2 regions of the Streptomyces sp. NPDC002324 genome follow, and region 2 is predicted to be linked to the other one. Evidence: riboswitches for the same ligand, from Rfam matches in the RefSeq annotation. Region 2 holds a riboswitch; the other holds the start of a gene.
The links. Region 2 has a riboswitch for S-adenosylmethionine ahead of thrC (threonine synthase). Riboswitches for the same ligand answer to the same signal wherever they lie in the genome.
Positions count from the first base shown of each region.

Region 1 (6,663 bases), on a different contig from region 2:
CCGGCTCCCTCAGGAGTCGGCGCCCGGCCTGTCCACGAGTTCCACCTGGTCCACTGCGTTGCACCAGCGGCAGCGCACCGACTCGATGGTCTCACTGACCACCTCGCGCTCCTCGACCTTGGGCTGCCCGGCGAGGTCGAGGTGCACGTACTCGACGACCTTCGACGAGCGGGTCACGTCGAACCGCGTGAGATTGCCACAGAGCGTGCAGCGCCAGCGGGTCGTGTCCGTCGGCAGGGGAACCGTCATCGTGGCTGCTCTTCCTTCTTCCAGTCTCCGTGAAGCGCCGACGTCCCGGTGCTTGTGGCTCGTAACCCTACGGCCTGACCGGTACCGGACGCCCGTTCGCCCACGGCGGCGGCGCCGATCGGCTCCGGCGCTGCGGCCGATCCGCGCGGGCGGCGAGGCGGTCTGTGCGTGTGGGTCCCGTTACGTCATGCTCTGCGCATGATCGGCAAGTGGATCGCCCCGGCCGCCCGGGCCGTACGGAACGAGTCGGCACCCGTCACCTACGGGCTGATCGCCGCCTGCTGTGCGATTTTCCTGATCGGACCGGCGGCGGGCCTCAACCCCGCGTACGGCACCGGGGACGAGCTGCTCGCCGCGCAGCGCGCGTACTTCCACCGCTGGGGCGTCGTCCCCGTCGAACTCTTCGACGGCACTCCGCGCGCGGCACTGACCCCCCTCACCGCGCTCTTCGTCCACGGCAGCTGGCTGCACCTCCTCGGCAACATGCTCTTCCTCTTCGTCTTCGGGGCGATGGCCGAGGAACGCATGGGCCGGGTGGCGTTCGCCCTGTTCTACGTGAGCTGCGGCTACCTCGCGCTGGTGGCGTACGCGGCGGCGCACTCCGGGTCGCCGCAGTCGCTGGTCGGCGCCTCGGGGGCGATCTCCGCGGTCCTCGGCGCGTTCCTGTACCTGTTCCCGCGGGCGCGGGTGACGAGCCTCCTGCCGTTCCTCTTCTTCCTCCCGCTGCGCTTCCCGGCGTGGGTGACCCTGCCGTTCTGGGTGAGCCTGCAGTGGCTGGCGGCGGGGCGGCAGACCGCGGGGCCGGGGGTCGCGTATCTGGCGCACCTGGTGGGCTTCGGACTGGGGTTCGCCTTCGCGTGGGGGCGTTTCGGGCGTGGGGCTAGAGTGAAACCGCCAGCGGACGCGTCAGGACACGTCCCTGCTCCGGCCCCCGAGGGAGAGAAACAGCCGTGATCACCGCGATCGTGCTCATCAAGACCAGCGTGGACCGGATCCCGGAGATCGCGGAGTCGATCGCCGCGATCGACTCGGTGACCGAGGTGTTCTCCGTGACCGGCACGTACGACCTGGTCGCCATGGTCCGGGTGAAGGAGCACGAGGCCCTGGCGGACGTGATCCCCGGCCGTATCAGCAAGATCCCGGGCGTCCTCGGCACGGACACCCACGTCGCCTTCCGCGCCTACTCCCAGCACGACCTGGAGGCCGCCTTCGCCATCGGGCTGGACGGCTAGGGGCCTCTCGCGCCGGCCGCTCCGGCGAGGGTCAGGCGGGGAGGTCGACGGCCGCGATGCCCTCGGAGGTGACGGTGTACAGCCGGGCGGCGCCGACGACCGGGCCGGTGCCGTTGCCGGCCTGGGTACCGACCGTGAGCCTCCAGAGCCGGCTCCCGTCGCCGTCGACGGCGTGCAGCTCGCTGCCCGACCGCAGGTAGAGGACACCGGCGCGCTCCACCGGGGTGGGCAGGGGCTCGATACCCGGGTACGTCCACCGGGCTTTGCCGTCGGCGCTGGTCGCCACCAGGAGGTCCCGCTGCACCGCGACGAAGACGTCGGCGACGACGGTCGTGGTCGAGGCGTTGCCGCCGCCCCGGCCATGGGCCTGCCACACGGTCTCACCGTCACCGTTCACGCCGTACAGGATGTTCTGCTCGTCGTTCGTGCTCACGGCGAGCGTGTCCAGGAGGTACGCGGGCCGGGCGACGTCGCCGCCCAGCCGGACCTTCCACACCTCGGCGCCGTCCGCGACCTGGAGGGCGTGCAACCGGTCGTCGTACCCTCCGACGTACGCCATGTCCCCGACGACCAGCGGGGCCACGTCGGGTCCCCCGGGGATCGGTACGTCCCAGACCGTCTCGCCGCCTGTGTCGTAGGCCCGCACTCCCCCGCCGCCGGAGCCGCCGTAGGTGACGAGGGCGTGGTCGCCGGCGATCACGGGAACGTCCCTGCGGTTCCCGGGCAGCTTGCGCGACCACTTCCGCCCGCCCCGCGCTCCGACCGCCTCCAGGCGCGCGGACGCGCCCCCGCCCGCCGCGGTGACGACGAGGACGGTGCCGTCCGGGGCCACGGCCGGCGGGGACATGGCGGCGAACTCCGCCCCCTCGCGCGCGAACCGCACCGTCCAGCGCGGCAGGGCGTCGGCCGTGGCGAGCGCGAGCAGTTGTCCGCCCTCCACCGACACGTACAGCGTCTTCCCGTCGGGCGACAGCGCTCCGCAGGGCCCCGACGAGTCGACCACCTGCCCGACCGGCACCTTCCACGCGACTCTCGCGGGCGCCGCCGTCCCGGAGGCCCCACGGCTCCCTTTCCCGGTCGCCGAGTCGTCCCCCGCTTCCGACTGCCGCGTCCACAGCCATCCGCCCACCCCACCGCCGACGGCCGCCACCGCCGCAGCGCCGGTGAGAGCCCGCAGCACCCCGCGCCGCGAGGGCGAGAGCCGGGCGGGCACCTCCGCCACCGCCGGCGGAAGACCCTGTGCCGCCGGTAAGACGTCCGCCGCGGGCGACGGAGCATCCCCGGGAGGCAAGGACGTCCCGGGCGCCGCCGCGTCCGTCATCGTCACCGGAGCCACGTACTCGACCCCGCTCTCCCGCTCCCCCGAGTCCCGCTCCGGCAGCCACCGTTGGGCGCCGGACCACCCGGCGACGGCGGTGCTCCACTCCTCCCCCGTCCCCTTGCGCGACGCCCCCTTCGTGGGCCCGGCCGCCGCGACGACCTCCTGCGGTGTCGGGCGCTCGCCCGGCTCGGCGCGCAGGCAGGACTCCACCAGGGGCCGGATGCCGTTCGGCACGCCGGACAGATCGACGTCGTGGGTGAGGATGCGCAGCAGGACGACCGCGTCCTTGCCCTCACCGAAGGGCTCACGGCCCGCCGCCGCGTACGCGAGGACGGCGCCGAGGGAGAAGACGTCGCTCGGCGGCCCCACCTCGGCACCGTTGCGGATCTGCTCCGGCGAGACATAGCCGGCCGAGCCGACGACGGTCCCGGTGCGGGTCAGGGCCGTGCCCTCCAGCGCCCGTACGATCCCGAAGTCGATGACGCGCGGGCCGTCGGCCGCCAGCAGAATGTTGGACGGCTTGAGATCGCGGTGGACCATGCCCTGGGCGTGGATGGCGGTGAGGGCCCCGCCGAGCGCGGCGGCCAGCACGCGCACCGCCTCCTCGGGCAGCGGCCCCCGGTCGAGGACGGCGTCGCGGAGGTTCGGCCCGTCGACGAACTCCGTCGCCATCCAGGGCCGTTCGCCCTCGGTGTCCGCGTCGACGACCCGTGCGGTGTGCGTGCCGTTCCCGCCGACGGACCGCGCGGCGCGCACCTCGTGCCGGAAGCGGGCCCGGAAGGTGCGGTCCTCGGCGTGCTCGCCCCGCACCACCTTCACGGCCACCAGCGCCCCGGTGCTCGCCTCGGCGAGGTAGACCTCGCCCATACCGCCCGCGCCGAGCCTGCCCCGCACCTCGTAGGGGCCTATCCGCCGAGGGTCCGTCTCGCGCAGTGCCCGCACCCCGTGCACCCGTGCTCCCCTGTCCACCGCCACCGTTCGGCTGCCGAGGGGAGCGTATACGTCGGGGACACGTCAGGGGATCAGCCGGTTCGGGTCAGACGGCCGGAACACAACGGCCGTTCTCCGTACGGTAGTTCCACTTCGCGCCGTCCCGTACGAGTTCCTTCACGGCGCGCACGAAGCGCTCCACGTGCTCGTCGGGAGTGCCCGCGCCGAAGCTCACCCGGATCGCGTTGAGGGAGCGCTCGCCGGGCTCCGCCTCGGGCGCGCCGCACTCGCCCTGGTTCTGCGGATCGCTGCCGAGGAGGGTACGGACGAGGGGGTGGGCGCAGAAGAGGCCGTCGCGTACGCCGATGCCGTACTCGGCGGAGAGGGCGGCGGCGAAGTGGGAGCTGTTCCAGCCCTCGACGACGAAGGAGAGGACGCCGACGCGCGGGGCGTCGTCCCCGAAGAGGGAGAGGGTCCGCACCTCGGGCACCTCGGCGAGCCCGGCCCGTACGGCGTCGATCAGATACCGCTCCCGGGCGACCAGCGTGTCGAACCCGGCCTCGGTGAGGGCCTTGCAGGCGGAGGCGATGGAGTGGACGCCGATGACGTTGGGCGAGCCGGCCTCGTGGCGGGCGGCGCTCTCGTGCCACTGGACGTCCACGCCGCCGTCCGTCCGCCGGGTCACCTTGCGGCTGGCGCCGCCGCCCGCGAGATACGGGTCGGCCGCACGCAGCCAGTCGGCGCGCCCGGCGAGCACGCCGGACCCGAACGGCGCGTACAGCTTGTGTCCCGAGAAGGCGACCCAGTCCACGTCCAACTCCTGTACGGAGACGGGGTGGTGGGGCGCCAGCTGGGCGGCGTCGAGCACGATCCGCGCGCCGTGCGCGTGCGCGGCGGCGGCCAGTTCGCGCACCGGCCAGATCTCCCCGGTGACGTTCGAGGCACCGGTGACGCACACCAGCGCCGGCCCGTGCGGGTCACGCCCGGCCAGCGCGGCCTCCAGGGTGGCCACGGCCTGCCCGGGCGTGCGCGGCGCGTCCAGGTAGGTCACCCGGGCGTCGCGCCAGGGCAGCAGCGAGGCGTGGTGCTCGGTCTCGAAGACGAAGACCTGGCAGTCGGCGGGCAGGGCCCCGGCCAGAAGGTTCAGGGAGTCCGTCGTGGAGCGGGTGAAGACCAGCTGGTCGTCGGCCCGGCAGTCGAGGAACTCCGCGACGGTCCTGCGGGCGTTCTCGAAGAGGTCGGTCGACAGCTGGGAGAGGTAGCCGGCACCGCGGTGGACGCTGCCGTAGTAGGGCGCGTACGCCGCCACGTCGTCCCACACGCGCTGCAGGGCCGGGGCGCTGGCGGCGTAGTCGAGGGCGGCGTAGGTGACCTCGCCACCGGTGACGAGGGGGACGGTGACATCCCGGCCCAGAACGGGCAGCGGGGCACAAACGGCACGGTCGGCGGCAAGGGTGGAGACAGACATGGCGAACTCCCGTGAGGGGCATGCCGAAAGAGGGCATGCGGAGAAAAGAGAAAAGGGTGCGCGGAGGCGGGGCTCGGCGGCCCTATCGCATTCGCTTGCTCACGGAAGACTCCCTCGAAGCCGCGCTTGCCGTAGACCTCGCTGCCTACGGCCCGGTCTTCACCCGGGGCACCCCGCCACGACGGAGGGTTGCCGGACAGCCAGCCGGGGCTTTGGGCTGTCACTCATGACCTGATCAGGAACGTACGTGAAGTGATCGGCGTGCCGCAACTCGTGTCCGGATCGCGGAATGGGGCGCGTGACGGGTCGAGGGCACGGGCTTCGTCGGCGGGTGCGGGTCCGGTGGGGGCTTCTCGCGCGGTTCCCCGCGCCCCTGAGAAGCAGGGGCTGCGCCCCGTGCCTCTCCCCGCCCGACGCCCGTCCTTCGCCCGCCCGACCTCCGTCTTTCAGGCCCGCAGGGCCTGATGCCTCGTGGGCGCGGGGAACTGCGCGAGAAGCCCCACCGGGCCCGCGCCCGACGAACTACCGGTTGGTGGCAGCGACCCACCGTTCGAGAGCTTGTCGCGCCGCCCCCGAGTCGATCGACTCCGCGGCCCTGGCCATCCCGTCCCGCAACTGCTCCGCCAGCGGCCCGGACGTCGGCGACAACGCCACCAGCGCCGCCGCCGAGTTCAGCAGCACCGCGTCCCGCACGGGCCCGGTCTCGCCGCCCAGCAACCGGCGCGCGACATCCGCGTTGTACGACGCGTCGGCCCCCCGCAGCGCCTCCACGGGCACCAGCTCCAGCCCCACGTCGCGCGGGTCGAAGGCCTCCTCGGTGACCTTGCCCTCGCGGACGACCCACACCCGTGACGTCGCCGTCGTCGTCAGCTCGTCGAGACCGTCGTCGCCCCGGAAGACCAGCGAGGAGTTGCCGCGCCCGGCGAAGACGCCCGCCATGATGGGGGCCATCCGGGGGTCGGCGACACCGACGGCCTGGGCGCGCACCTTCGCGGGGTTGGCCAGCGGGCCGAGCGCGTTGAAGACCGTCCGGATGCCCAACTGGCCCCGCGCGGCGGCTACATGACGCAGCGCCGGATGGAACTTCACCGCGAAGCAGAAGGTGATCCCGGCCTCGTCGGCGACCTCGGCCACCCGCTTCGGCGTCAGCTCCAGATTGACGCCCAGCTTCTCCAGCACATCGGACGCGCCGGAGGCCGACGACGCGGCCCGGTTCCCGTGCTTGACGACCTTCGCGCCCGTACCGGCGACGACGATCGACGACATCGTGGAGATGTTGACCGTCTTGGCGCCGTCCCCGCCCGTGCCGACGATGTCGACCGTCTCCCCGGCCACCTCGATCACGTTGGCGTGCTCGTAGAGCGCGTCGACGAGACCGGTGATCTCGTCGACGGTCTCCCCCTTGGCCCGCAGCGCCACCACGAACCCGGCGATCTGCGCGTCCGTCGCCTCGCCGCGCATGA
Region 1 covers NZ_JBSFCF010000001.1:473,940-480,602, forward strand. The annotation lists gene ACWCRJ_RS02020 (hypothetical protein) at 10-249, opposite strand; gene ACWCRJ_RS02025 (rhomboid family intramembrane serine protease) at 448-1,203, shown strand; gene ACWCRJ_RS02030 (Lrp/AsnC family transcriptional regulator) at 1,200-1,481, shown strand; gene ACWCRJ_RS02035 (protein kinase domain-containing protein) at 1,513-3,753, opposite strand; gene ACWCRJ_RS02040 (aminotransferase class V-fold PLP-dependent enzyme) at 3,839-5,200, opposite strand; SAM riboswitch class IV at 5,318-5,432, opposite strand; gene trpD (anthranilate phosphoribosyltransferase) at 5,723-6,663, opposite strand, start outside.
Region 1: another riboswitch for S-adenosylmethionine. It lies ahead of ACWCRJ_RS02040 (aminotransferase class V-fold PLP-dependent enzyme); the one in region 2 lies ahead of thrC (threonine synthase).

Region 2 (6,663 bases):
CCACCGGCAGGCGCGGACGCCTTCTCCGGCTTGTCGGCGATGACGGCCTCGGTGGTGAGGAACAGCGCGGCGATGGAGGCCGCGTTCTGCAGCGCGGAGCGCGTGACCTTCGCCGGGTCGATGATGCCCTCGGCGATCATGTCGACGTACTCACCGGTCGCGGCGTTCAGGCCGTGGCCGACGGGCAGGTTGCGCACCTTCTCGACGATGACACCGCCCTCGAGGCCGCCGTTGACGGCGATCTGCTTGAGCGGGGCCTCCAGGGCGAGCTTCACGGCGTTGGCGCCGGTCGCCTCGTCACCCGTCAGCTCCAGCTTCTCGAAGACCGAGGAGGCCTGCAGCAGGGCCACGCCACCACCGGCGACGATGCCCTCCTCGACGGCCGCCTTCGCGTTGCGAACGGCGTCCTCGATGCGGTGCTTGCGCTCCTTGAGCTCGACCTCGGTCGCGGCACCGGCCTTGATGACGGCCACGCCGCCCGCGAGCTTCGCCAGGCGCTCCTGGAGCTTCTCGCGGTCGTAGTCCGAGTCGCTGTTCTCGATCTCGGCGCGGATCTGGTTGACCCGGCCCTGGACCTGCTCCGAGGAGCCGGACCCGTCGACGATCGTGGTCTCGTCCTTGGTGATGACGACCTTGCGGGCACGGCCCAGGAGGTCGATCGTGGTGTTCTCCAGCTTGAGGCCGACCTCCTCGGAGATCACCTCGCCACCGGTGAGGATGGCGATGTCGTTCAGCATCGCCTTGCGGCGGTCACCGAAGCCCGGGGCCTTGACGGCGACGGACTTGAAGGTGCCACGGATCTTGTTGACGACCAGGGTCGACAGGGCCTCGCCCTCGACGTCCTCGGCGATGATCAGCAGCGGCTTGCCCGACTGCATGACCTTCTCCAGGAGCGGGAGCAGGTCCTTGACGTTCGCGATCTTGGAGTTCGCGATCAGGATGTACGGGTCGTCGAGGACGGCCTCCATACGCTCCATGTCGGTGGCGAAGTACGCCGAGATGTAGCCCTTGTCGAAGCGCATACCCTCGGTGAGCTCCAGCTCCAGACCGAAGGTCTGGGACTCCTCGACGGTGATGACGCCTTCCTTGCCGACCTTGTCCATGGCCTCGGCGATGAGCTCGCCGATCTGGGTGTCGGCGGCGGAGATGGAGGCCGTGGAAGCGATCTGCTCCTTGGTCTCGACATCCTTCGCCTGCTCCAGCAGGGCGCCGGAGACGGCCTCGACGGCCTTCTCGATGCCGCGCTTGAGGGCCATCGGGTTGGCACCCGCGGCGACGTTGCGCAGGCCTTCGCGGACCAGCGCCTGGGCCAGGACGGTCGCGGTCGTCGTGCCGTCACCGGCTACGTCGTCCGTCTTCTTCGCGACTTCCTTTACCAGCTCGGCGCCGATCTTCTCGTACGGGTCCTCGAGCTCGATCTCCTTGGCGATGGACACACCGTCGTTGGTGATCGTGGGGGCGCCCCACTTCTTCTCGAGGACGACGTTGCGGCCCTTGGGGCCGAGCGTCACCTTGACGGCGTCCGCGAGCTGGTTCATGCCGCGCTCGAGGCCGCGCCGTGCCTCCTCGTCGAACGCGATGATCTTGGCCATGTGAAGTGGTCCTCCCGGACAGGGGGTGGATTGCTCCGGACCGCGCTGGCGCCCGCGACGGACGGCCTGCCTGCCTCGTGGTTCCTTGCCCCACCCGGCTTGCGGGCCTCGCCGACCCGGTCCTCGTTGTCACTCTCACCTTCAGAGTGCTAACGCCAATGATTAGCACTCGACCCCTGCGAGTGCAAGCGCCTTTCGGTGATCCGCAGGTGAACGCGCCCCCCGCGCCCCCGTGCGCAACCCCCTGCGCGACCGACGCACGCCCCGCCCCGGACCGATCACGGCCCACCGCGCACCCCACACCGCGCACACAAGAGGGCCCGCACCCCGAAAACGGGGTGCGAGCCCTCCTACGAAGAACGAAGAACGTCGCTGCGTTGAACCCGGCGCGTTACTTCAGCCGGCCGCGAGTCGGACCATGTCCGCCTGCGGCCCCTTCTGACCCTGCGAGATCTCGAACTCGACCCGCTGGCCCTCTTCCAGGGTGCGGTAGCCGTCCATCTGAATCGCGCTGTAGTGGACGAATACATCCGCACCACCGTCGACCGCGATGAAGCCGTACCCCTTCTCCGCGTTGAACCACTTGACGGTGCCCTGAGCCATGCCTAACTCCCCTATTACTGGCCCTTGCACAGATCCACACTTCGCGGATCCGGGTCAGACCTCACCCCCCAACGGTTGGGGGTGTGCGCCGGAACGCGTCGACCGCGGCCGAATGTATCTGTCCAACTGCCCTCTGCAACAGGTCAATCGGACGAGAATTCTGGACACGACCGGTCGGGAATGTACGAACAATTCGCCCGAATTCAGGGCAAGTCGGGCCCCACAAAAGGAGCGAAATACACAAAAGGCCTGCACACTTTGGCTACTTCATATAGGGCGTGCGGCGGAATCACATATGCATCCGGCATGGAATCACTACGGTGATCGGACCGGGTTCCCCAACTCTACAGTGCTCAACCATAGAGAATTGCCCCCTCCGCTTCTCTCACGGAGGGGGCAATTCGATGAACTCTCGGTAATCAAAGTTACCGACGGTTACTACCGACGGGTACGGACCGGGGGTCAGCCACCCGCGACGGCGGGAATGATCGACACGCCCGCGCCGTCCGGCGTCGCCGTCTCCAGGCCCTGCTCGAACCGGACATCGTCATCATTCACGTACACATTCACGAACCGCCGCAGCTTGCCCTGATCATCGAGAACCCGGGCGGCGATCCCGTTGTGGTTCTTCTCCAGGTCGGCGATCACCTCGGCGAGGGTGCCGCCCTCGGCACTGACCTCGGCCTGACCGCCGGTGTAGGTGCGAAGGATGGTGGGGATGCGGACGTTGACGGACATGATGGGAAACCTCCGGGGAGTGCAGCGAACCTAAGGGGCGCGGGGCCGTGTTCCATGTGCGGCTACCGCCGCGTGGGCGCGACAAGCCCCGCCTACCCGCAGCCGAACGACTTGCTGACGGGTCCTGCTTACGCGAGACCGGCCTCTCGGAACGAATCGAGGCTGGGCCGGATGGTCGCGGTCAGGCCGGTCCCGGCCACCGCGTCCAGCGTCTTGAGACCGTCCCCGGTGTTGAGGACGACCGTGGTCAGCGTCGGGTCGAGGACGCCGTCCTCGATCAGCTTCTTCGTGACGCCGACGGTCACGCCGCCGGCGGTCTCCGCGAAGATCCCCTCGGTCCGGGCGAGCAGCTTGATCGCCTCGACGATCTGCTCGTCCGTCACGTCCTCCACGGCCCCACCGGTCCGCCGTGCGATGTCGAGCACGTACGGCCCGTCCGCCGGGTTGCCGATCGCGAGCGACTTGGCGATGGTGTTCGGCTTCTGCGGCCGCACGACGTCGTGGCCGGCCTTGTAGGCCACCGACACCGGCGAGCACCCCTCGGCCTGCGCACCGAAGATCTTGTACGGCTTGTCCTCGACGAGTCCGAGCTTGATCAGCTCCTGCAGCCCCTTGTCGATCTTCGTGAGCTGCGACCCGGAGGCGATCGGCACGACCAGCTGGTCCGGCAGCTTCCAGCCGAGCTGCTCGCAGATCTCGTACGCCAGGGTCTTGGAGCCCTCCGCGTAGTACGGCCGCAGGTTGACGTTCACGAAGCCCCAGCCCTCGCCGGCCGGATCGCCGATCAGCTCGGAGCAGAAGCGGTTCACGTCGTCGTAGTTGCCCTCGATGCCGACCAGCTCGCCGCCGTAGACCGCGGCCATGACGACCTTGCCCTGCTCCAGGTCGTGCGGGATGAACACGCAGGACCGGAAGCCGGCACGGGCTGCGGCGGCGCCGACGGCACCGGCCAGGTTGCCCGTGGAGGAGCAGGAGAGGGTGGTGAAGCCGAAGGCGCGGGCGGCTTCCAGCGCCTGGGCCACGACACGGTCCTTGAAGGAGTGCGTCGGGTTGCCCGAGTCGTCCTTGATGAACAGCTTGCCGGCGTCGACGCCGAGCGCGGCGGCCAGGTTGTCGGCCTTGACGAGCTGGGTCCAGCCGGGGTTGATGTTCGGCTTGGTCGCCACGTCGGCCGGGACGGGCAGCAGGGGCGCGTACCGCCAGATGTTCGCGGGGCCGGACTCGATCGTCTTCCGCAGCTCCTCCGTGTCGTACGCGGAGTAGTCGTACGCGATCTCCAGAGGCCCGAAACACTCCTCACAGGCGAAGACCGGTCCGAGCGGTACCCGGTGACCGCATTCCCGACAGCTCAGGGCGGCGGCGGGCCCGAGGTCTACTGTGGAGGTGGAATCGGTGGTGCTTGCAACAGTCTGCGCAGCCATGGAGGCGAGGCCCTTTCTCCTCATCTTCCTCACGACGCACTTCGCCGTGAGACGGATTTGGCACCTTCCCGAGCCGGGAGCCTCACCACGACAACGTGGTCAGACCGGCTGGAGGGTTGCCGGGGCTTCATCGGGCCGTATCCCTCTGCCCCTCTGGATGAGCGGTATTTGGTTGTATACGCCGACGGGCACCGACATGCGATGGTCACCAGCGTTGTCCAAGACTGTAACCGAAGGCCAGGACAGTTGAGAGAGCCGTCCGAACCGCGAGATGAACGCAGAGGAGCCGCGCACTGTGCTGAAGGAAGTCGAGCGCTGGCTGAGTACCCGCTCCTGGTCCATGGCCGACCGCCCGCTCCACAGGATCATGGCCGCCAAACGCGCCTGCGGCCAGTCGGTCAGCGTGGTCCTGCCCGCACTGAACGAGGAGGAGACCGTCGGCGACATCGTCGCGATCATCCGCCACGACCTCATGCGGCAGGTCCCGCTCGTCGACGAGATCGTGGTCGTCGACTCCGGCTCCACCGACCGGACGTCGCAGGTCGCGGCGGCGGCCGGCGCGCGGGTCGTCCACCGCGACGACATACTGCCCCGCGTCCCGGCCGTGCCCGGCAAGGGCGAGGTCCTGTGGCGGTCCCTGCTCGTCACGAGCGGTGACGTCGTCTGCTTCATCGACGCGGACCTCAGGGAGTTCTCGTCCGACTTCGTCTCCGGGATCGTCGGCCCGCTGCTGACGGACCCCGGTGTCGACCTCGTCAAGGCGATGTACGACCGTCCCCTCGGCTCCGCCGCCGGCCAGGGCGGCCGTGTGACGGAACTCATGGCCCGCCCCCTGCTCAACATGCACTGGCCCCAGCTGGCCGGCTTCGTCCAGCCCCTCGGCGGCGAGTACGCGGCCCGCCGCTCCCTCCTGGAGCGGCTCCCGTTCCCCGTCGGCTACGGCGTGGAGCTGGGCATGCTGGTCGACGCGCTGCACCTGGTCGGCCTCGACGCCCTGTCCCAGGTCGACGTGGGCGTCCGCAAACACCGCCACCAGGACGGGCAGGCGCTGGGCCGCATGTCCGCGGCGATCTACCGCACGGCCCAGCTCCGACTGGCCCGCGGCCACCTGATCCGTCCCGTCCTGACCCAGTTCGAGCGCGGACGGGAGGGGTTCGAGCCGCGGACGTACTCGGTGGACCTGGAGGAACGGCCGCCGATGGTGGAGATCGCGGAGTACGCGGAGCGGAAGGCGGCATAGGGGGAGGGGGTGCGGTTTTCGTCGCCGGGTGCGAGTGTGTGGGGCTTCTCGCGCAGTTCCCCGCGCCCCTAAAAGCCCAGGCCCCTGCGGGCCTGCAAGGTGCCGGCGTCGGCACTGAAAAGCACGGGGCGCAGCCCCTGCTTTTCAGGGGCGCGGGGAACTGCGCGAGAAGCCCCACCGGACCCGCACCCGCCGACGCACCCGCACCCCCCACCCCCCGAGGCACTCCTGTATACGGCCGAACCGCACGTTTGACCTCCGAACCCCCGGGCTAGGTTGAGCCTTATGGCATCAACGCACGGCTCGGCCCACGTACTCGTCGCGTCCAACCGGGGACCCGTCACCTACACGCTGGACGAGAGGACCGACACACTCGGCGCGAAGCGCGGCGGCGGCGGTCTCGTCTCGGGCCTCTCCGCGATCGACCCGTCCTCCGGCGCCGTCTGGGTCTGCTCCGCCCTGGGCGACGGCGACCGCGAGGCCGTACGACGCGGCATCGGCGAACCGGGCGTGCGCATGCTCGACATCCCCGCCGACGTGCACCACGACGCGTACAACGGCGTCGCCAACTCCACGCTGTGGTTCGTGCACCACATGCTCTACCAGACCCCCCTGGAACCGGCCTTCGACGCGGAGTTCCGGCGGCAGTGGGCGGCGTACGAGACGTACAACCGCGCCTTCGCCGAGGCGCTCGCCGACGAGGCGGCGGACGGCGCGGCCGTCCTGGTGCAGGACTACCACCTGGTCCTGGTCCCCCGCATGCTGCGCGAACTCCGCCCCGACCTGCGCATCGGCCACTTCTCGCACACCCCGTGGGCGCCCGTCGACTACTTCCGGATGCTCCCCGACGACATCGCCGCACAGGTGCTCGACGGCATCCTCGGCGCCGACCGCGCCGCGTTCCTCACCCGGCGGTGGGCGGACGCGTTCACCGCCTGCTGTCACGCCGTCCTCGGCCCCGACGCCACGTCCGGCACGAGGATCGGCGTGCACGGCCTGGGCGCCGACGCCGAGTTCCTGCGGACCCGCGCCCACCAGCGGGACGTCGACGAGCGCATCGTCACGCTGC
Region 2 covers NZ_JBSFCF010000006.1:180,428-187,090, forward strand. The annotation lists gene groL (chaperonin GroEL) at 1-1,592, opposite strand, end outside; gene ACWCRJ_RS11480 (cold-shock protein) at 1,989-2,195, opposite strand; gene ACWCRJ_RS11485 (MoaD/ThiS family protein) at 2,658-2,933, opposite strand; gene thrC (threonine synthase) at 3,062-4,354, opposite strand; SAM riboswitch class I at 4,372-4,518, opposite strand; gene ACWCRJ_RS11495 (glucosyl-3-phosphoglycerate synthase) at 4,650-5,594, shown strand; gene ACWCRJ_RS11500 (alpha,alpha-trehalose-phosphate synthase (UDP-forming)) at 5,880-6,663, shown strand, end outside.